3 regions of the Parvibaculum lavamentivorans DS-1 genome follow, and region 2 is predicted to be linked to each of the others. Evidence: riboswitches for the same ligand, from Rfam matches in the RefSeq annotation. Region 2 holds a riboswitch; each other region holds the start of a gene.
What was found. A riboswitch is a leader RNA that binds a small molecule or an ion and turns the genes downstream of it on or off. The one in region 2 is predicted to bind cobalamin.

Region 1 (7,034 bases), 210 kb from region 2:
CTCTCCTCGCGCTCATGGTCGCGGAAACCTTCGACGAGATTGCCGGTCATGGCGGCGAAAACGTCGGTGGCGCCGTAGACGCGCGCCGCCTGCATATGGACGCGCGCGGTGCCGTGACTGCCGCCTTCGATGCGGAAGAGATTTTCGGCGGAGGCCGTGTGGCCGGACGGCATGACGAAGTTGATCGCGCCGCCGAGTGTGGACGAACCGAAGCGCAGGCCGTTGCCGCCCTTGTGGACCTCGATGTGCTGCGCGATCAGCGGATCGATTTCCTGGAAGTCCGCCGCGCCGTCGGCGAGGTTGAACGGAATACCGTCCTGCATGATTTCAAGGCCGCGCATATGGAAACTGCGGCTGAGGCCGGAGCCGCGAATGGAGAGGCGAACCTCCGCGCCGAACCGCTTGCGCGCATAGACGCCGGGCGTGAAGTCCATCACGTCTTCGATGTTATGGGCGTAGCTGTCTTCATAGCGCGTGGCAGGGACGAGGCTGACGGCACCGGGCATGCGCGACATCTCCCGCTGCGCCTCGATGACGCCGGGTACGGTGAGCGTGCCGGAAGGATGAACGGCGGGGTCGAGACCCGACAGAGGGTTTTCGTTAGCTTCATCGGCGGTGATGACGATCTGCGGGAGGGTGACGGCGCCGCTTTCCGCCGTTTGGGCGAAAGCGGGGGAAGCGAGAAACGGCGCCGCAAGCGCCGCCCCGCGAAGGAGCGAGAAGGTATTTTTCATGTTGCCCTGACTGCATGGCTCGCGCCTGCTGGCGGCGAGGCGCTGCAGGCGTCGTTATGACACTGGGAAGAAGTAGCGTGCCGTCAGGCGGGAGGGGCGCGGGGATGGGTCGTCGAGGCGAAGACGCCCGAGGCGACCGAATAGACGGCCGCGAGAGGCGCGGGAAGCGCCCAGGCCGGACCGGCGACCATGAGATGCGATGCGAGCGTGGCCGCGCAATGATGGACGCAGGATTTGCAGTCATGGCTCGCCTTGCCGGGCGAAGCGGGCTCGACGGGATTGCCTTCGGCGTCGATATAGACCGTCTTCGCCTCGCCACCCGAACAGATGACGGTTTCGAGCAAGTCCTGCGTGGCCGTGCTGGAAAGCTGGAAGGCGAGAGGCGCCGCGACGTGAAGGAAGATCGCCAGAAGGGCGAGCAAAGGCCCGGCGCCAAAGCGCGCCCGCCGGTTCAGCCCATATGACGAATTCGTCCCCATGACGACGATCCTAACCGGGCGGCGCGACGGAGGCTATGACCATTGCGCGCACATCTTGTCGCAGTTGGGGTCATTTACCTTTGAATTTGGGTTCCCGCTTGTCGAAGAAAGCCTTCACGCCCTCGCGGACATCGGCGCTGGGGTTCGTGACCATGACGGAGAGGGCGGCATCGCCCAGCGACTGTTCGAGCGACAGCGTCTGGCCCCGCATCATCATGGACTTGGCGAGGCGGACGGCGAGCGGCGCGCGGGCAGCAAGACCTCGCGCAAGCTCCATCACACGGGCCTCGAGCGCGGCGGCGGGAACGACCTCGGTGACAAGGCCGAGATCTTCCGCCTCGTCCGCACTGTAGACCTCGGCGAGCATGGTCATCTTGAGCGCGAGGTCGAGACCCATGAAGCGGGGAAAGAACCAGGCGCCGCCCTCATCCGGCAAGAGACCGAAACGGCCCGATGTATCGCCGAGCTTTGCCGTGTCGGCGGCAATCCGCATATCGCAGGAGAGAGCAAGCGTGAGCCCGCCCGCGACGGCGGGGCCGTTCACCATGGCGATGGTCGGCTTGTCGAGGCGCGAGAAGGCGAGGATGACGCGATGCATGCCGTCGCGCATTTCGCGGCCATGCGAAAGCTGCGTCTTCATCAGCGCCTCATGCTCCTCGTCCGCGCCGCTGATATCGCCACCGGCGCAGAAGCCGCGCCCGGCGCCTGTAAGGATGAGGCATCGGAGATCGTCGTCGCGGAGATAGATGTCGAGCGCCTCGACGAGTTCCGCGCAAAGCAGCGTCGAATAGGCGTTCATTTGAGCCGGGCGATTGAGCGTCACTTTCGCAATGTGAGGCTCGGGCGTCTCGAAAAGAATTTCGCGGAAATCGGCGGCCATTTCGGTTCTCCCCGCTGGTTTTGCTTCGACACTTCTCAAAGGGTGCAAGCTTCTGCTTATACTGACGCAAACGGCATCGACAAGAAAGCCACGTGGAAACGAGGGAGGAAATCATGAGCTATGAAGACCTGACATATGAAGTGAAGGACCGCGTCGCGACCCTGACGCTCAACCGGCCCGACAAACTGAACGCGTGGACGGGAGCGATGGAAAAGAGCGTGAAGAAAGCGATGGCGGCCGCCGTCGCCGACGATGATGTGCGCGTCATCGTCATCACGGGCGCGGGCCGCGGCTTCTGTGCGGGCGCGGACATGAACCTGCTGCAGTCGATCAAGGCGGAGACGTGGGAGGATCGCGAGCTGGCGACTGCGGCGCGCGAGGAGAAGTTCGACTTCAGCAGCGGTCTGGGGCCGGACGTATCGCCTCACTATGGCGGCCGCTTCGGTTATCTGATGCAGGTGAAGAAGCCGATCATCGCCGCGATCAACGGCCCGGCGGCAGGGCTCGGCCTCGTCTTTGCGCTTTACGCCGACATGCGCTTCGCAGGCTCCGAGGCGAAATTCACGACCGCCTTCGCCAATCGCGGCTTGATTGCGGAACATGGCATCTCATGGCTGCTGCCGCATCTCGTCGGCCCGGCCCATTCGCTCGACCTGCTGATGTCCGGCCGCAAGGTGATGGCCGACGAAGCGGCGCGCATGGGCCTCGTCAACAAGGTGTTTCCGCAGGAAACCTTCATGACGAATGTGATGGACTACGCGAAGGTGCTGTCCGAGACAGTATCGCCGCGCTCCATGGCGGTGATGAAGGCGCAGATATGGAAGGCGCTGTTCCAGAACTTCAACGATGCACTGGAAGTGGGCGACAGCGAAATGCAGAAGAGCTTCGGCAGCGCCGACTTCAAGGAAGGCGTGGCGCATTTCGTGGAGAAACGCGTGGCGAATTTCACGGGACGGTGAGGCAGGACAAAAAGGAAAAGGCGCGGGAGGTTCGCTCCCGCGCCTTTTGTTGTGGCCGTTCGTCAGAACGTGAAGACGACGCCTGCCAGTGCTTCGATACCGGCTGCTTCCAAACCGTTGACCGGTTCATAGCGTGTATCGAGCAGGTTGTTCACACGTGCCGTCAGCGTCACATTGTCGGTCAGCTTGTGCGAACCGGCGATGTTGACCACGGTATAAGGCCCCGGATCGAGGAAGAAACCGAAGGAGTCGCGCGGAATGTCGCGGTAGATATCCACCCATTGCACATTGGTCGAGAGGACCGTGCCCGCGACCGGCTCCCAACTGCCGGTGAAGCCGATCAGGTGGCGAGGCCGCCTGGTCATGGTGGTCACGAACGGATCGGCCTTGAAGATCGTCAGCGTGTAGTCGATACGCGCTGTGACTTCAGGCGAGGGCTTGAACTGGATGAAGGTCTCGATGCCCTTCGCATCGAACTTATCGACGTTGACCGCGCTCGAATTTCCTACAAGGTCGAACTCGATGGAAATCGCGTCTTCGACTTCGCTGTCGAACCAGGTGACGCCGGCCAGACCGCGGCCTTCCAGAAAGCCCTGCTCGACGCCGACTTCCCAGGCCTTGCTCTTTTCGGGCTTGAGGTCCGGATTTCCGGTGTACTGCGTGATGGTTCCGAAGAAGGCATTAATTTCCTGTCCGTAACGCTGATAGAGCGACGGCGTCTTGAAGCCTGTGCCGTAGGAGAAGGTCAGGCGCGTGTCGGTTTCAGGATGGTAATAGCCCGGAGCGATCGTGAAGGTGAAGCGGTCCTCCATGTCTTCCGGCATGTCGTAGCGCGTGGAGACGGTGGCAAAGAAACGCTCGCCGAAGGTCATGTGGTCGCTGGCATAAACCGCGAACGCGTCTGTGTCGGCGTCAGATACCGGCGTAACGATGAAGCCGCCGAGATCGCGGATACCGCTCGATGAATATTCGTCCCGCGTGTAGCTCGCGCCCGCCGTCAACAGATGCTGCGGATGAATGTCGAAGGCATTGTCGAAGCGGACCGTAACCGTCTTACCTTTGTAGTCGACGTCGCTCAGATAGATCGAGCCGCCGGGATCGGGCTGGTCGTCGAGAAACGATTTCTGGTTGGTAATGCCGGCGGAGAGTTTCGGCCGCCACTTATTGTCGAAGAAGCTGCCGGAAAGGTCGCCAGCCATGATGAGACGGTTCGAATCATAGGTGCTGTCGAAGTTCTGATAGACCTGAACGAAACCGGCGTCTGAACCGTCATCGTCAATGTCCGTCTCCGACTTCGTGTATTGAATGAAAGCCGAAGCGCTCAGGTTTTCATTGAGCTTCGCGCCGATGCGGCCGGAGACGGAGCCGACTTCATTGCCGTCCTTCTCCTCGCCACGCGCATCGCGCAGCCGGGTGGGTGTCGCATCCGAGCCGTTTGTCGCTTCACGCGAGAGGGAGAGGAAGTAATCGACACCGTCGAGACTTCCGCCCGTCGACGCATGTGTATTGAGCGTTCCGAGCGTGCCGCCTTCGACTCGCAGGCTGGTGACGGGTGCGCCGGCACCCGTCTTCGTGATGATGTTGATGACGCCGCCGATGGCCTGGCTGCCATAGAGCGCGCTTTGCGGACCGCGCACCACCTCAATGCGATCCACATTGTCGAGCGGTATGTTGGCGAGATTGGCGGCGCCGCCCGGAGAAGCCGAGTCGTTGATCGGCAGCCCGTTGATCATGACCAGCGTCTGGTTGGAATTGGCGCCGCGCGTGAAGACGGAGGTCTGCCCGCCGCGGGGGCCGGACGTCGCCACATGGAGGCCCGGAACCGACCGCAGCGCGTCGGTCAGGTCGCGATACTGGAAGGTTTCGATCTCTTCCGCCGTAACGATCGTGAAGGAGCTTGCAACTTCCCGGGTGGGAAGGGGTTCGACACCGGCCGAAATCAGAAGGTCCGGCAGTTCGGTCGTCTCTTCGGCATGTGCGGGCATCGCCGCGAACGCCAAAAGGGTAAGGGCAGCATAGGCCCCCCAGCCTGTCTTTTTCATAAACTAGGTCCTGTCTCTCTGGCGCGGCCGCCCCGGCCGCATGGCGCCGGTGCAGGGAGAGAGACAGAAAAACGGAAGACCCGAATGCGAGAGGCACACAGGGCGCACCGTCCCCCTGGCAGACCCCCGGCCACGGCAGATGACGAACTCGGTGGCAGGTCTCCTGGCTCACGGGTCATCGGCCTCGTTCCGTCTTCCCGGAATGCCCGCCCTCGAAAGGACTTGGGTATCCAGTGACACAGGTGGAACGCGACCTCGCCGCTTACAGTTGCGGGGGCAGCCAGGGCATTGGCGAAGATGCCTCACCCTGTTCCCTCTTGCCTCCATGCACCGCCATGACGGGCGGCACGTGGAACCATCGAGCGGGCGCATCATAGGGCGGGAAAGGGGCGTGTCAAACCGGCGGCAAGCGCGCGGCGACAGGGCCTTTTATGTCGGGGAAATTTCGAATGGTCGGAGTGAGAGGATTCGAACCTCCGACCCCCTCGTCCCGAACGAGGTGCGCTACCAGACTGCGCCACACTCCGTATCCAATTCGAGGCGGCGTTATAGCCCTCAAATCGGGGCCGGGCAAGGGCGAACACTGGCGCTTTTTGCCCTTTCCGCGCGCCTTCGGGGCGGGGCCGGGCCGGTTGCGCGGCGAGAACTATGCCGGTATCTTCCGCCGCATTTCGCGAGGCAGGCCACCCGAAGGCCCCGAGCCCTGCTGGGGCGTAGCCAAGTGGTAAGGCAGCGGATTTTGATTCCGCCATTCGGAGGTTCGAACCCTCCCGCCCCAGCCAATCCCTCCTTCTCTCCGGCACCCTCTTTCCTTGTGCCCGCCGGGCCCCGGGTTAAGATTACCCAACAAGAAAAACCGGGAGGATGCGTCATGGCTCGTGAAGCGAGTGCGTCCGCGCAGGCGGGCGGGGAGGAATTCGACGCGGTGGTGGTCGGCGCGGGGTTTGCCGGCATGTACATGCTGCACCGGCTGCGAGACCTGGGCCTCACCGCGCGCGTTTTCGAGGCGGGTGACGGCGTCGGCGGCACCTGGTACTGGAACCGCTATCCGGGCGCGCGCTGCGATGTCGAAAGCCTCGAATACCAATACGGCTTTTCCGATGAGATCCAGCGCGGCTGGACATGGACCGAGCGTTACGCGGCGCAACCCGAAATTCTGCGCTACCAGAATTATGTCGCCGACAAGCTGGACCTGCGCCGGGACATCCGTTTCGAAACGCGGGTGACCTCTGCGATATACGACGAACGCGCGGGCCTCTGGACCGCTGAAACGGATCGCGGCGACCGCGTCTCGGCGCGCTTCTGTATCATGGCGACAGGCTGTCTCTCGGCCGCGCGGGTGCCCGACTTTCCAGGGCTCGCCGAATATGAGGGTGCCTGGTACCACACAGGCGACTGGCCGCATGACGGCGTCGACTTCACGGGCAAGCGCGTCGGTGTCGTCGGAACGGGTTCATCGGGCATCCAGAGCATTCCGCTCATCGCCGAACAGGCATCGCACCTCACCGTTTTCCAGCGCACGGCGAACTTCACGCTGCCCGCCGGTAACCGCCCGCTGGCGAAGGAAGAGGTGGAAAAATCGAAGGAGACGCTGCTGCAGGACCGTGCCCATGCGCGCACGACCGCCGGCGGCATCATCTGCTTCGAATATAACGAGGCGCTGGCTGCCGACATGACGCCGGAAGACCGCTTCCGCGAACTCGACAGCCGCTGGCACAAAGGCGGCTTCGCCTTTCTCGGCGCCTATGCCGACCTGATGGCGACGCATGAGGCAAACGACATAGCGGCGGACTACGCACGCGCCGAAATGCGCAAGGTCATCAAGGACCCGAAGATCGTCGACATTCTCCTGCCGGACGATCACCCCGTGGGCGTGAAGCGGCTCTGCCTCGACACGCATTATCTGGAAACCTTCAATGAGCCGCATGTCGACATCGTTG
Region 2 (7,034 bases):
TGACGAGCACGTCGAGATCGGCGTGTTCTCTGCCGAGCCGGTCGCAGAGCCGCTCCACCTCCTCCCGCGAGGAAAGATCGCAGAGTATCTTTTCAGGCGCGGCGCGGAGAGTGGCAGCAACCGCATCGAGCGGCGCCATTTCACGGTCCACAAGGATGAGGCTGTAGCCGCGAGCATCGAGCGCCCGCGAAATCGCCGAGCCGATGCCGCCGCCTGCGCCCGTAATCAGCGCCTTGCGCGAGATGCTCATGCCGCCGCCCTTGCGCGCGAGACGCGCAGCGCGTCGAAACAGCCATCGGCAAGGTTCGGCCAGCCGAAACGCTTGCGGATGCGTTTCATCTGTTTGCGGTAGGCGTCGATCTCGACATAAGTGGCGTGGCGGGACGAGCCGACGAATTTGATGCCGCCCGTCAAATCCGGCCGGTCTGTGGCGATCAGCTCATCGAGTGCGGCATCGCCTTTCGTACGCGCCATGATGGTGCGGGCGATGAGGTCGGCCATTTCGTCGAAGAGCTTGTAGGCACCGCCATTCGTTTCCATGAAGCCGAGCGCGTAGAGCGAGGGATGCTCGCGGCTGAAAAGGTTCATATAGAGATCGGGCTTGTTGCCCTTCCACGAGAAGAGGGCCGGATCGACATAAGGCACCTTCCACGTATAGCCCGTGGCGCAGATGATGAGGTCGATCTCCTCCGAGGTGCCGTCCTTGAAATGAACCACCTTGCCCTCGAAGCGGGCCACGTCCCGCTTCGCCTTGATGTCGCCGTGGCCGAGATAGTGCAGAAGCTGCGTGTTGAGGATCGGGTGTGTTTCGAAGAGCCGGTGGTCGGGCTTCTGCAAGCCGAGCCGAGTGATATCTCCATTGAGGATGCGCAGGATGACGCCGAAGATGCGCTGCGTCAGCCACATCGGCAGATGCGGACCTTCATGTGCGACGACATCCGCCGGAATGCCGAAGAGGTGCTTCGGCAGGAAGTGATAGCCGCGCCGGAGGCTGATGAAGGCGGCATCCGCGCCCTTCGCCGCGTCGCAGGCGATATCGCAGCCGGAATTGCCGGCGCCGATCACCAGCACGCGTTTGCCGCGGAACTCGTCCATCGAGCGGAAAGTGACAGCGTGACGCATCTCGCCCGTGAAGGTGCCGGGATAATCCGGCATCGCGGGATGCCAGTTTGTGCCGTTGGCGCAGACGAGCGAGCCGTAGGTCTTGGTCTCGCCGGTCGAAAGCGTGACGGCCCAGGTGCCGTCCGGCTGCAAATCCGTCTTCTCAACGGATGTGTTGAAGCGAATGTGCTCGCGCAAGCCATAAGCATCGGCGAACAGCCGCATGTAGCCGTGAATCTGCCTGTTGGAGGGATAGTCCGGATAGTCGTCCGGCATCGGGAAGTCGTGATAGTGCGACTGCGTTTTCGACGAGATGAAATGCGCCGAGTTGTAGACGGGCGAGCCCGGATTGCTCTGGTCCCACAAGCCGCCGACATCCGAATGGCGCTCATAAATGTCGAAGGGAATACCGTGCCGCAGAAAGGTGCGGGCGAGGCTGAGCCCCGCCGGACCGCCACCGACAACACAAACACGTCCGATCTCGCTCATGACCCGCTCCCAGAATAAAGTGAATAATCCTCACATTTGTGATAAGTGATAATCCCTCATATTCTCGCTGGCAAGAAAAATCGAAGGAAGCGGCATGATCCTCGCAACAACGCGCCGCCAACCGACACAGGCCCGGGCGCGCGAGCGCGTCGAACGCATCCTGACGGCGGCAACAGAATTGATCGCGGAAACGGGCAGCGATGCCGTGCGGATGACGGAAGTCGCCGAACGGGCCGGTGTGCCCATCGGCTCGCTCTATCAGTATTTCCCGGACAAGCCCGCGATCCTCAGGATGCTCGCCATGCGCGTCATGGAGCGCGTGCGCGACGGACTGAAGCAAAATCTCGACGGTGTCGGAAGCGCCGCCGACGCGCTTGCCCGCGTCGATGCGATCATGACCGGATATTACGGTCTCTTCCTGACCGAGCCGGTGACGCGCGATATCTGGTCGGCGACGCAATCCGACAAGACGCTGCAGGAACTGGACATCGCCGACAGCCGCGAGAACGGCCGCATCTTTTTCAGCGCGTTGAAACATCTCGTGCCGAGGCGCGAACATGCTCGCCTGCAAGCAGCGTCCTTCCTGCTGATGCAGCTCAGCGGCGCGGCGGTGCGCCTTGCCATCGCTGTCGACCGGGAAGAAGGCGACCGCCTTGTCGAGGAATACCGCCTCATCATGCGGCGCGAGCTGGAAAGCCTCTTCGATAAATGACGCCGGTTGCAACCGGCGGCAAGCTCGCCTAGCATCCGCCCCGCAATGGTTCCGAAGGCGAATAGCCGGAGGATGAAAAGGGAACCCGGTTAAATACCGGGGCTGCCCCCGCAACTGTAAGCAGAGAGTTCTGCCCAACCACGCCACTGGCGCTCCACCTCGGAGGCCGGGAAGGCTGGGAAAGAACAGTGACCTGCGAGCCAGGAGACCTGCCATTGCCCGTCAACGCGAACCGATGGGGCGGGGTGTCCCCTGGAGGAATGGATGCAGACAGGATCTGATCGCCGGCATTGTGTCCGGCCTCTCTTCATCGTGCCGTGGCATGCGCCGCGGCTTGCATTTTCCCATACGTGTCCGCTGACGGATTTTCCCGTGGTTCCAGCAAGGACACAGTCATGGAAGATCTGCTTGCCGTTTGCGCACCCACGCGCCTGCCCGCCATCCCTTTTACCCGATTAGCCGAACTCGTCTTTCCCGAACAGACGAACCATCACGGCACGCTGTTTGGCGGCGCATCGCTCGCGCTGATGGACCGCGCCGCCTATATCGCCGCGACGCGCCTGACACGGCGGAAAATGGTGACGGCGGGATTCGACGGCGTCGAATTCGGCCGGCCGGTCCTGCCGGGAGAACTGGCGGAGGTGACGGCGACGGTTCGCAAGACCGGCCGGTCGTCCGTTGTGTTCGACGTCGAGCTGCTGGCCGAAAACCTGCTCACCGGTGAGCGGGAAAGAGCCGTGGGCGGCACCATCGCGATGGTCGCGCAGGGCAAGCATGACGACGAGCCGCTGCCCATGCTCGTTGCCGCGCCCCCGCCGCACCCGGGGCTCACCAGCTTCGTCGAAGTCGTCTTTCCCGATGCCGCAAACCACCGCGACATTCTGTTCGGCGGCAACGCGCTGGCGATGATGGGGAAGGCTGCCTTCATCGCCGCTACACGCCACTGCCACCAGACGGTGGTCATGGCCGCTTCGGAGCGCATCGACTTCCGCGCACCCGTGAAAGTCGGCGCCTTTGCCGACGTCACCGCCCGCATCGTCATGACGGGGCGAAGCTCGATCTGCGTCGAGGTCGAACTCGTCGCGGAGGAGGCGCTGAGCGGCGAACGCGAGCTGAGCGCGCGCGGCCGCTTCGTCATGGTGGCGATTGGCGGGAATGGACGGCCCGTTGCCGTGCCCCCACGCGCCATCTGACACCCATCCATCCCGATTTTCCGCCTGCGTGACAGGCACAACGACAGGAGATTTGTCCATGACATTGACCAGCACTCTCGGCTATCCGCGCGTCGGCCCGCATCGCGAGCTGAAGGCCGCGCTTGAAACCTATTGGCGCGACGGCGAGGAAGCGCCGCTTCTCGATACGGCAAAGTCACTGCGCCGTGCCTCGTGGCGGCTTCAGAAGGAACACGGGATCGGCCATATCCCGTCGAACGATTTCACGCTCTACGACCATGTACTCGACACGATCTGCATGACGGGTGCGGTGCCGGAGCGGTTCGCTGCGGGAGCGGAAATCGATCTCGCCACCTATTTCGCGATGGCGCGCGGCGCACAGGACGGCACGCGCGATGTGGCGGCGATGGAGATGACCAAATGGTTCGACACCAACTACCACTACATCGTGCCGGAATTTTCTCCGGAGACGAATTTCCGGCTGGCCTTCACCAAAGCCATCGATGAATTTGCCGAAGCGAAGGCGCTTGGTGTTCACACGCGGCCGGTTCTTGTCGGGCCTTTCTCGTTCCTGAAACTTGGCAAGGCGACGGTGGCGGGCTTCGACCCGCTCGACCTGATGGGACGACTCCTTCCCGTATACGAAAACGTGCTGAAGCGTCTCGCCGAAGCCGGTGCCGATTGGGTGCAGATCGACGAACCCTGCCTGGTGCTTGAACTCGGCAGCGGCGACCTTGCGAAATGCCGAGCGGCCTATTCGGCTCTGTCGGCCGCCGCGCCCTCCCTGAAGCTGATGGTCGCGACCTATTTCGGCGCATTGCCGGAAGCCTCGCTCGAAACGGCAATGGCGCTGCCGGTTGCCGGTATCCATCTCGACATGGTGCGGGGACGCTCCCAATACGAAGCGGCGCTCTCGGCCCTGCCGCGCGACAAGCTGCTGTCGCTCGGGCTCGTAGACGGGCGCAATATCTGGCGGACGGACATGGAAGCGGCGTTGACGCTGGCTGAGCGCGCCGTGCTGACGCTCGGGCCCAAGCGCGTCATGATTTCGGCGGCCTGCTCGCTGCTGCACGTGCCCTTCAGCCTCGCCGGTGAAAAATCGCTCGATCCCGAATTGAAGAGCTGGCTTGCCTTTGCCGAGGAAAAGCTCGGCGAACTTGCCGTGCTGGCGCGGGGCGTGAAGGAGGGCCGCACCTCGATCTCCACCGAACTGGCGGAGAACGCGGCATTGTTCGAGGCGCGGCGCAATTCGCCGCGTATTCACAATCCAGCTGTCCGCGCGCGGGTGCGGGATATCGATCCCCATGCCGACCGGCGGGGCCGCCCCTTCGCCGACCGGCAGTCTATCCAGCAGAAGCGCTTCGGCCTGCCGAAGCTGCCGACCACGACCATCGGCTCGTTCCCGCAAACCTCGGATGTGCGCAAGGCCCGCGCCAGCCTGCGGCGCGGCGACTGGAACGAGGCGCAGTATGACGCCTTCATGAAAGCCGAAATCGAAAAGACAATCCGCCTGCAGGAAAGGATCGGGCTGGACGTGCTGGTGCATGGGGAACCGGAACGCACCGACATGGTGGAATATTTCGGTGAGAAACTGGAGGGCTTTGCGTTTACGTCGCTCGGCTGGGTGCAGAGCTACGGCTCGCGTTGCGTGAAGCCGCCGATCATCTTCGGCGATGTGTCGAGGCCGGAGCCGATGACGGTCGAATGGTCGCGCTACGCCCAGTCGCTGACGGACAGGCCGGTGAAGGGCATGTTGACCGGCCCGGTGACGATCCTGCAATGGTCCTTCGTGCGCGACGACCAGCCGCGCAGCGAGACTTGCCGCCAGATCGCACTGGCGATACGCGACGAGGTCTACGACCTCGAAGCGGCGGGCCTCGGCATGATCCAGATCGATGAGCCGGCACTCCGCGAGGGATTGCCGCTGCATCGCTCCGAATGGGACACCTATCTCCGGTGGGCATGCGAGTGCTTCCGCCTCTCCGTCTGCGTCGCTCGCGACGAGACGCAGATTCATACCCATATGTGCTATTCGGAATTCAACGACATCATCGAGGCGATCGCCGATCTCGACGCCGATGTGATTTCCATCGAGACGTCCAGGTCGCGCATGGAATTGCTCGACGCCTTTGTCGACTTTTCCTATCCGAACGATATCGGTCCCGGTGTTTACGACATTCATTCGCCCCGCGTCCCCGCGCGCGGCGAAATGCTGTCGCTTCTGCGGCTCGCCGCCGAACGCCTGCCGAGCGAGCGCATATGGGTCAATCCGGATTGTGGCTTGAAGACGCGGGGCTGGCCGGAAACGGAAGCGGCACTCGTCGAGATGGTCGAAGCGGCGCGGGAGTTGCGAAACGCCATCGGTGCTTGAATACGGCGTCCCCTTCCTGCCAGCGGGAAGGGGACATCCGCTTGCAGCCTCGCCTGCGCCTATCTAGAGTCGCTTTATTGCGGCGGAGATTGGCATGGCGAAGAAAATCCGGGTGGGCATCGGCGGCTGGGTGTTCGAGCCATGGCGCGGCACGTTTTATCCCGACGGGCTGACGCAGAAGCGCGAACTCGAATATGCGAGCAGCAAGCTTTCGACCATCGAGATCAACGGTACCTATTACGGCTCGCAGAAGCCGGAGAGCTTCCGGAAATGGCATGACGAGACACCGGACGGTTTCGTCTTCGCACTGAAGGGCCCGCGCTTCGCGACCAACCGCCGCGTGCTGTCCGAGGCAGGCTCTTCGATTGAACGGTTTCTGGAAAGCGGCCTGACGGAGCTGAAAGAGAAGCTCGGACCCATCAACTGGCAGTTCGCGCCGACGAAGAAATTCGATCCGGAAGATTTCGAGGGGTTCCTGAAGCTACTGCCGAAGACCCTGGGCGGGCGCGATCTCCGCCACGCCGTCGAAGTGCGTCACGAAAGTTTCAAGTCGCCCGACTTCATCGCGCTGGCGAGGGAATATGGCGTCGCCGTGGTGACCGCCGCCGATGCCGATTATCCGCAGATCGGCGATGCCACTGCGTCTTTCGTCTATGTGCGCGCCATGGGAACGAGCGAGGACGAGAAGCTCGGCTATCCGAAGAAGGCGCTCGATGCATGGGCGACGCGTGCGAAGGAATGGGCCGCGGGCGATGCGCCGAAAGACGTCGAGACCGTGAGCAAGCACAAGCCCCTCAAATCCGGCCGCGACGTCTTTCTCTATGTCATCAGCGGCGCCAAGGTCCGCAATCCCGCTGCCGCCATGGCGATCGCCGAGCGGCTCTAGAGCCCGTCCACGGGGAAGCGCGAAGTGAGCTTGTGCGTGCGGGCGGCGAGCGCTGTCTCCGTTGCGGCGTCTCCTTTCGCGTTGAGCGCGGCGGCGATGATTTCGGCTATCTCCGCCATTTCCTTGTGCCCCATGCCGCGCGCCGTTGCTGCCGGTGTGCCGAGACGAAGGCCGGACGGGCGCATCGGCGGGTTCGGATCGTCCGGGATCACCTGTTTGTTGGTGGTGAGGCCGACGCGGTCGAGCGCCTCCTGCGCCACCGCGCCGTCGATGCCGAAACTCGCGACCGTGTCGATGACGAGG
Region 3 (7,034 bases), 120 kb from region 2:
TGCCGAATGGCAGCTCAAGAGCCCGAAGGACAGGTCGGTCCAGAAGACCGTCTCCGCCCGCTCGCTCTGGATTCGCCTCCTCACCTCGCGCATCGAAACCGGCGAGCCCTACATCATCTACAAGGACACCGTGAACAACGCGCGCCCCGAGCATCACAAGCTCGCCGGCCTCGAAGTGAAAACGTCCAATCTCTGCGCCGAAATCACGCTCCCCACCGGCATCGACCAGCATGGCGAGCAGCGCACGGCCGTCTGCTGCCTGTCCTCGCTCAATCTCGAAACCTATAATGAGTGGCAGGACCATCCGACCATTATCGAAGACGTGATGCGCTTCCTCGATAACGTCCTGCAGGACTTCATCGACCGCGCGCCGGACGATATGCGCCGCGCCAAATACGCCGCCATGCGCGAGCGTTCGGTTGGCCTCGGCGTCATGGGCTTCCACTCCTATCTTCAGGCCAACATGATCCCCTTCGAGGGCGTGATGGCGAAGGTCTGGAACAAGCGCATGTTCGCCCGCATCAAGGAAGGCGTGGACGCCGCTTCGAAGAAGCTCGCCGAAGAGCGGGGCGCCTGCCCGGATGCCGCCGAATACGGCTTCAACGAGCGCTTCTCCAACAAGACGGCGATCGCGCCCACCGCCTCGATCTCGATCATCACCGGCGGCACCTCGCCGGGCATCGAGCCCATCGCGGCCAACAGCTTCACCCACAAGACGCTGTCCGGCTCCTTCAACGTCCGCAACCGTCACCTGACGAAGCTGCTGGAATTGAAGGGCCGCAACGACGACGACACCTGGTCCTCCATCGTCGTGAACGGTGGCTCGGTGCAGCATCTCGATTTCCTGTCGGATGAGGAGAAGGACGTCTTCAAGACCGCCTTCGAACTCGACCAGCGCTGGGTCATCGAACATGCGGGCGACCGCGCGCCCCTCGTCGATCAGGCGCAGTCGGTCAACCTCTTCCTCGCCGCCGACGTTCACAAGCGAGACCTGCACAAGCTCCATTTCATGGCCTGGCAGCACGGCGTGAAGAGCCTCTATTACTGCCGCTCGCTCTCGATCCAGCGCGCCGAAAAGGCCGAAGTCGTCTCGCTCCTGCCCGGCAAGGTGCTGGACGTGCTGACCCTCGACCAGGTCGCCGCCGAAGCGCAATCGAACGACTACGAAGAATGCCTCGCCTGTCAGTAAGGCGCTAAGATCATGGCCCGGCTTTCAGGCCGGGCCATTATTGTCTCTGGCCCATTCAGGCGCGCCCCGCAGCAAAGAAAACGGGAACCACACCATGTCCCTCCTCGAAGAACGCCACGTCTACAAGCCCTTCCGCTACCCTTGGGCCTATGAAGCCTGGCTCACGCAGCAGCGCATCCACTGGCTGCCGGAGGAAGTGCCGCTGGCCGACGATGTGAAGGACTGGTCGAAAAAGCTCACCGAGGGCGAGCGCAACCTGCTCACGCAGATTTTCCGCTTCTTCGTGCAGGCCGACGTCGAAGTGAACAATTGCTACATGAAGCATTATTCGCGCGTCTTCAAGCCGACCGAAGTGCAGATGATGCTGGCCGCCTTCTCCAATATCGAGACGGTCCATATCTCAGCCTACAGCCATCTGCTCGACACGATCGGCATGCCGGAGGCCGAATACGAGGCCTTCCTGAAATACGAACAGATGAAGACCAAGTTCGACTACATGCAGGAATGGGGCGTCGAGACCAAGGCGGATATCGCCAAGACGCTCGCCGTCTTCGGCGGCTTCACCGAGGGCGTGCAGCTCTTCGCTTCCTTCGCGATCCTCATGAATTTCCCGCGCTTCAACAAGATGAAGGGCATGGGCCAGATCGTGACATGGTCGGCCCGCGACGAGACGCTCCACACCGTCTCCGCCATGAAGCTTTTCCGCACCTTCGTCGACGAAAACCCGGAAATCTGGACCGAAGAGCTTCGCCGCGACATCTATAAAGCCTGCGAAACCATCATCCATCACGAGGATGCCTTCATCGACCTCGCCTTCGAGATGGGCAGCATCGAAGGCCTCTCGGCGCAGGAAGTGAAGAACTACATCCGCTACATCGCCGACCGCCGCCTCGTGCAGCTCAATCTCCAGCCCATCTACCGCACGGAAAAGAACCCGCTGCCCTGGATGGACGAGATGCTGAACGGCATCGAGCACACCAACTTCTTCGAGAATCGCGCGACGGAATATTCCAAGGCCTCGACGCGCGGAAGCTGGGAAGACGCGTTCGAATAGGCGTGCAATGGCGAAATGCAGGTGCCACAGGCACTTTTCAACAGTTTTTCGCTCCGATGCCTGTCAAATATGAACTTATCGCTTGGCCGAATCGCGCGACTCAGTGAATATCGGTCCGAACTTATCCGAGGGAATTCAAATCATGGCCACTAAACCCGCTGCCAAAAAGGCGCCTGCCGCCGCTGCTGCCAAGAAGGCACCGACAGCGCCGACGGTTCCGATGTCGAAGCTGATTGCCGAAATCGCCGAGAAGCACGATCTCTCGAAGAAGGCGGCAACCGAGCTCTTCAGCGACTTCGTCGAATTGACGGTGAAGAACCTGAAAAAGGGCAACAAGGTCCGTCTCACCGGTCTCGGCATCCTGCAGGTGCGCAAGCGCGCCGCCCGCATGGGCCGCAATCCGGCGACGGGCGAAGCCATCAAGATCAAAGCCTCCAAGAAGGTCGCCTTCCGCGTCGCGAAGGACCTGAAGGAAGCCATCTAAGGCTTGGCTGCTCAGGCACGCCTCTGAAATAACGAGAGCCCGGCTTCGCGAGGAGCCGGGCTTTTGCTTGTCCGGTGACTGGAAATCGCCACATTGGCGGCCTAGCTATGGGGCCATGCGCTTCATTATCGCTCTTCTCATGGCCACTCTCACTGCCGCCCCTGCGCTGGCCGCTCCCGTCTGCGCAGAGCGCGACGACGCGGCGCCCGCGCTCGCGCGGCTTCAGGATGCGATGGCGGAAGGCCGCTTCATCGCCTATCAGCCGACCGACCTGAAAGTCTGGGATGGCAATCCCGTGCAGGCGAGCGAGGTCTCGATCCGCCGCGATCTTGAAACGCTTCGTCCCTGGTTCGACGGTCTCATCACCTATGGCGCCCATAGCGGCGCCGAGCGCATTCCCGCCATCGCGAAGGATCTCGGCTATCGCGCAGTCGTCATGGGCGTGTGGGACCCGGAGGACGATGTCGAACTCGCCAACGCGCTTGCCGCCTGGAAGCAGCATCCGGATATCGTCGTCGGCGTCTCCCTCGGCAACGAGATGGTCCTGAGCGGCCGCGCAAACTGGCGGGAGATGGAGCGCACCGTCGAGAATTTCCGCACAAAGGCGCCGGGTCTCCCGCTCTCGGTAACGGAGCCTTTCGCCCAGTTTCTCGACGGCGCCGAGGCCGCGCCGCTTCTCGCCCGGCTGGATTTCCTCGCGGTCAATGTCCATCCCGTTTTCGAGAAATGGTTCGCCGACGCACCGCCCTTCAACTGGGCGGATTTCGTGAAGCAGGTGACGTCCCGCCTCGCCGCGGAGCGTTTCTGCGGTCCGATCCTCGTCAAGGAGACGGGCGTGCCGACGGCGCCGGAAGCCGCAGGCTTCACGCCTGAAAAGCAGAAACAGTTCTACGGCGAACTCGCAAGGCAGATGCCGCCGTCGCGCAATCTCGCCTTCGCGTATTTCTCGGCATTCGATGCGCCCTGGCGCGTCTATGACGAAAGCGCCGTCGCCGGCCATCATCCCGAGGAAGCCCATTGGGGCCTCTTCAAGGAAGACCGCACACCGAAACCGGTGATGAAGGAACTGCCGAAGCTCGATTAGGCTCTCTTCGGCGCCTGCTCGTTGAGCGGCACGCTCGCCGCCGCCTTGATGAAGGCCGGCCGCACCGAAATCCGCTCATAATATTTCACGACATTCGGAAACGGATCGAGGCTTACGAATCCCTTCGCGAGATGCACGCTGTAGCCGACATTCGTATCCACCGTGCTGAACCCGCTCTTCAGCAGGTAGTCGCGGTCCGCGAGATGCTTGTCCACCACCTCGAGCGACTTCTCCAGCCGCCGCGACTCGAGCTTCTGCACCACCGGCGAGCGGTCTTCCTTGGCAATGAAAACCCGCTGCTGCACAAGGCTCGCGCCATGCACCGCCATTGTCTCCGCATAATGAAGCCAGATCAGCCATTCCGTCCGCTCGGCATGTCCCACAGGCCGGTGCAGCTTCCCTTCGGGGTCGTAATGCTCGCCGAGATACTGCGCGATGGCGCCGGACTCGAACACCGCCACGTCTCCGTCGACAAGACAGGGCACGCGCCCCAGCGGCGAGATCGCGAGATACTCCGGCGTCCGCAATCCTTCCATGCTGAAGGTCAGTTCCTTCAGCTCGAAATCGATCCCCATCTCGTTGAGCAGCCACAGCGACCGCATCGAGCGCGCGCCATTGCAGTGATAAAGCGTCAGCATCCCTGTTTCCCGCCTTGTCTTGTTTTGCCGCGAAGGTAGAGCATTTCCGTGGCCATGCGGAAGGCTTTTCCCGCCCTTTGCCCGCCGCCGCCCGAGCGTCTACACTCCGCCCGCCTATGGTGCCCCGGCCGCAAATCCGGGGTTAAAAGGGAACGCCCGGAGCGCATGCTCTTTCTTCGAGGCGGCTGCCCCCGCAACTGTAAGCGGCGAGCTTTTTCCGATTGTGCCACTGGATGTCCGGGAAGGCAGGGAAGGGCGAAGACCCGCGAGCCAGGAAACCTGCCACAGGCTGTCGTCCGTCTCCGGGCCGGGGTGTGCCGGGAGAAGCGGTTCTCCGCGCGGCGGCATCTTGAGGCTGGATGTACGAGGCGCAAGGCAGAGATGAAACAGATACCCATCGCCATTCTGGCGTTCCTCGCCTGCCTCGCGGCGGGCGCGGTCCACGCGGCGCCGCAACGCGTCGTCTCCATCAATCTCTGCTCCGACATTCTCGCCGCCGAGCTCGCCGCCCCCGGCACGCTCAAATCCGTCTTCCGCCTCGGCCGCGACCCGCATGATTCAGCCGTCGCCCATCTCCTTCAGCATGTGCCGCCGAATGACGGCCGCATCGAGGACATCCTCCCCTTCGCGCCCGATCTCGTGCTGGCGCATCGCTACACCTCCCCCTTCACGCTCGATCTTCTCCGCCGCCTCGGCGTTCCCGTCGTCACCGTGAAGGATGCCCGCACCTTCGCCGACATCCGCGACAACATCGAAACCGTCGCCGCCGCGCTCGGCCGCGAGGCGGAAGGCGCGGCCCTCGTCGCGCGCTTCGATGCCGAAATGGAAGCCGCCCGCCGCGCCGGCCCCGCGCGCCCCACCGCCATCCTCTATCAGGACCTCGGCGGCGCCGTCGTCCCGAACAGCATCCTCGGTCACATCCTCGCCCATACCGGCTTCGACAATGTGATCCGCGAGGAAAATGAAATCGGCCTCGTCTATCCGGGCCTGGAAGACGTGATCGCCCTGCGCCCCGACCTCATGGCCATCGGCATCTACCGTCCGGGCCAGCCATCGCAGGCATCCGCGCTCCTCCAGCACCCCGCGCTCAAGCTATACCGTGAGCGTTATGCCCATGAAGTCGATCTGCCCGCCCGCGACTGGAACTGCAGCACCCGCTTCGTCACCGCCATAGCCGCCCGCCTCGCCACCGCCCACGACGAGATGCTGACGAGCAACGAAACAAAATCTTCCACCCTCCCCTTGAGGGAGGGTCAAACGGCTGCAGGCCGTTTGGGGAGGGGTAACTGACATGACCCGTCCCCTCAACACCTGGCTCGTCAGCGCCACGCTCGCGTTCCTCGTCGCGCTCCTCTTCGCCCTCTCCGTCTATCTCGGCCGCGGCGGCGAACTCCTCGCCGACAAATTCCGCACCATGAGCGAGATCGACCGCGACCTCGCCTGGCTCGTCCTCACCGAAGTGCGTCTCCCCCGCGCGGTTCTCGGCCTCCTTGTCGGCGCAACGCTCGGCCTCACAGGCGCGGGCCTGCAAGGCCTCCTGCGCAATCCGCTGGCGGAGCCCGGCCTCATCGGCGCCTCTGGCGGTGCCGCGCTCGGCGCCGTCCTCGTCTTCTATTTCGGCGCCGCTGTCGGCTCCGTCATGTTCGTGCCCATCGGCGGCATCCTGGGCGCGCTCGCGGCGCTCGCCACGCTCTATCTGCTGGCCGGCAGAAACCCGTCCATCGTCACCATCATCCTCGCAGGCGTCGCCATCTCCGCCTTCACCGGCGCCTTGACGTCGCTCGCGCTCAACCTCTCGCCCAGCCCCTATGCCGCGCTCGAAATCGTCTTCTGGATGCTCGGCTCGCTGACCGACCGCAGCATGGCGCAGGTCTGGTTCGTGATTCCTTTCATGTGCGCCGGCTGGCTTCTCGTCGCCTCCACCGCCCGCGCGCTCGATGCGCTCTCGCTCGGCGAGGACACGGCGGCCACGCTCGGCTTTTCGCGCCGCTCCGTCACGCTCCGCGCCATCGCGGGCACGGGCCTCGCCGTCGGCGCCGCCGTCTCCGTCACAGGCGTCATCGGTTTCGTCGGCCTCGTCGTGCCGCATCTGATGCGCTCGCTTGTCGGTCCCCGGCCTGCGTCGCTGCTGCTGCCAAGCGCGCTGGCGGGCGCGGCCCTCGTCCTCGCTGCCGATCTTCTGGTGCGCATCCCCGTTAACGGCCCCGAGCCGAAACTCGGCGTCGTCACCGCCCTCATCGGCGCGCCCTTCTTCCTCTGGCTGATCCTGAAAACCCGGAAGGAGGCACAGTAATGCGCCTCACGATCGAAAATCTCCACGCCTCCCTCGGCCAGACCCATGTCGTGCGCGGCGTCTCGCTCGAAGCGTCCGGCGCGCAATTCATCGGCCTCATCGGTCCGAACGGCGTCGGCAAGACGACGCTGGTCCGCGCCGCTGCCGCCCTCATTCCCTTCACCGGCAGCGTCGAGCTCGACGGCGCCTCCGTCTCCTCGATGGAGCCGCGTGCCCGCGCCCGCGCCATCGCCTATCTCGCGCAAGGCGCCGGCAGTCACTGGCCGCTCGAAGTCTCCCGCCTCGTCGCGCT

Region 1: it holds a riboswitch for cobalamin, as region 2 does, so the genes downstream of both, PLAV_RS04125 (TonB-dependent receptor plug domain-containing protein) here and PLAV_RS19840 (acyl-CoA thioesterase) in region 2, are expected to answer to the same signal.
Region 3: it holds a riboswitch for cobalamin, as region 2 does, so the genes downstream of both, PLAV_RS02585 (ABC transporter substrate-binding protein) here and PLAV_RS19840 (acyl-CoA thioesterase) in region 2, are expected to answer to the same signal.

What each region holds. Positions count from the first base shown of each region.
Region 1 is NC_009719.1:874,107-881,140, forward strand. Features, by position in the region: gene PLAV_RS04105 (TonB-dependent receptor family protein) at 1-734, opposite strand, end outside; gene PLAV_RS04110 (DUF2946 family protein) at 818-1,213, opposite strand; gene PLAV_RS04115 (enoyl-CoA hydratase/isomerase family protein) at 1,284-2,093, opposite strand; gene PLAV_RS04120 (enoyl-CoA hydratase) at 2,207-3,052, shown strand; gene PLAV_RS04125 (TonB-dependent receptor plug domain-containing protein) at 3,115-5,094, opposite strand; cobalamin riboswitch at 5,231-5,469, opposite strand; tRNA gene PLAV_RS04130 (tRNA-Pro) at 5,545-5,621, opposite strand; tRNA gene PLAV_RS04135 (tRNA-Gln) at 5,802-5,876, shown strand; gene PLAV_RS04140 (flavin-containing monooxygenase) at 5,966-7,034, shown strand, end outside.
Region 2 is NC_009719.1:666,262-673,295, forward strand. Features, by position in the region: gene PLAV_RS03070 (SDR family NAD(P)-dependent oxidoreductase) at 1-250, opposite strand, end outside; gene PLAV_RS03075 (flavin-containing monooxygenase) at 247-1,590, opposite strand; gene PLAV_RS03080 (TetR/AcrR family transcriptional regulator) at 1,685-2,302, shown strand; cobalamin riboswitch at 2,332-2,533, shown strand; gene PLAV_RS19840 (acyl-CoA thioesterase) at 2,698-3,495, shown strand; gene metE (5-methyltetrahydropteroyltriglutamate--homocysteine S-methyltransferase) at 3,554-5,845, shown strand; gene PLAV_RS03095 (DUF72 domain-containing protein) at 5,940-6,731, shown strand; gene PLAV_RS03100 (serine hydroxymethyltransferase) at 6,728-7,034, opposite strand, start outside.
Region 3 is NC_009719.1:544,831-551,864, forward strand. Features, by position in the region: gene PLAV_RS02560 (ribonucleoside-diphosphate reductase subunit alpha) at 1-1,189, shown strand, start outside; gene PLAV_RS02565 (ribonucleotide-diphosphate reductase subunit beta) at 1,284-2,243, shown strand; gene PLAV_RS02570 (HU family DNA-binding protein) at 2,386-2,727, shown strand; gene PLAV_RS02575 (glycoside hydrolase family 17 protein) at 2,843-3,811, shown strand; gene PLAV_RS02580 (glutathione S-transferase family protein) at 3,808-4,449, opposite strand; cobalamin riboswitch at 4,550-4,750, shown strand; gene PLAV_RS02585 (ABC transporter substrate-binding protein) at 4,831-5,739, shown strand; gene PLAV_RS02590 (FecCD family ABC transporter permease) at 5,741-6,742, shown strand; gene PLAV_RS02595 (ABC transporter ATP-binding protein) at 6,742-7,034, shown strand, end outside.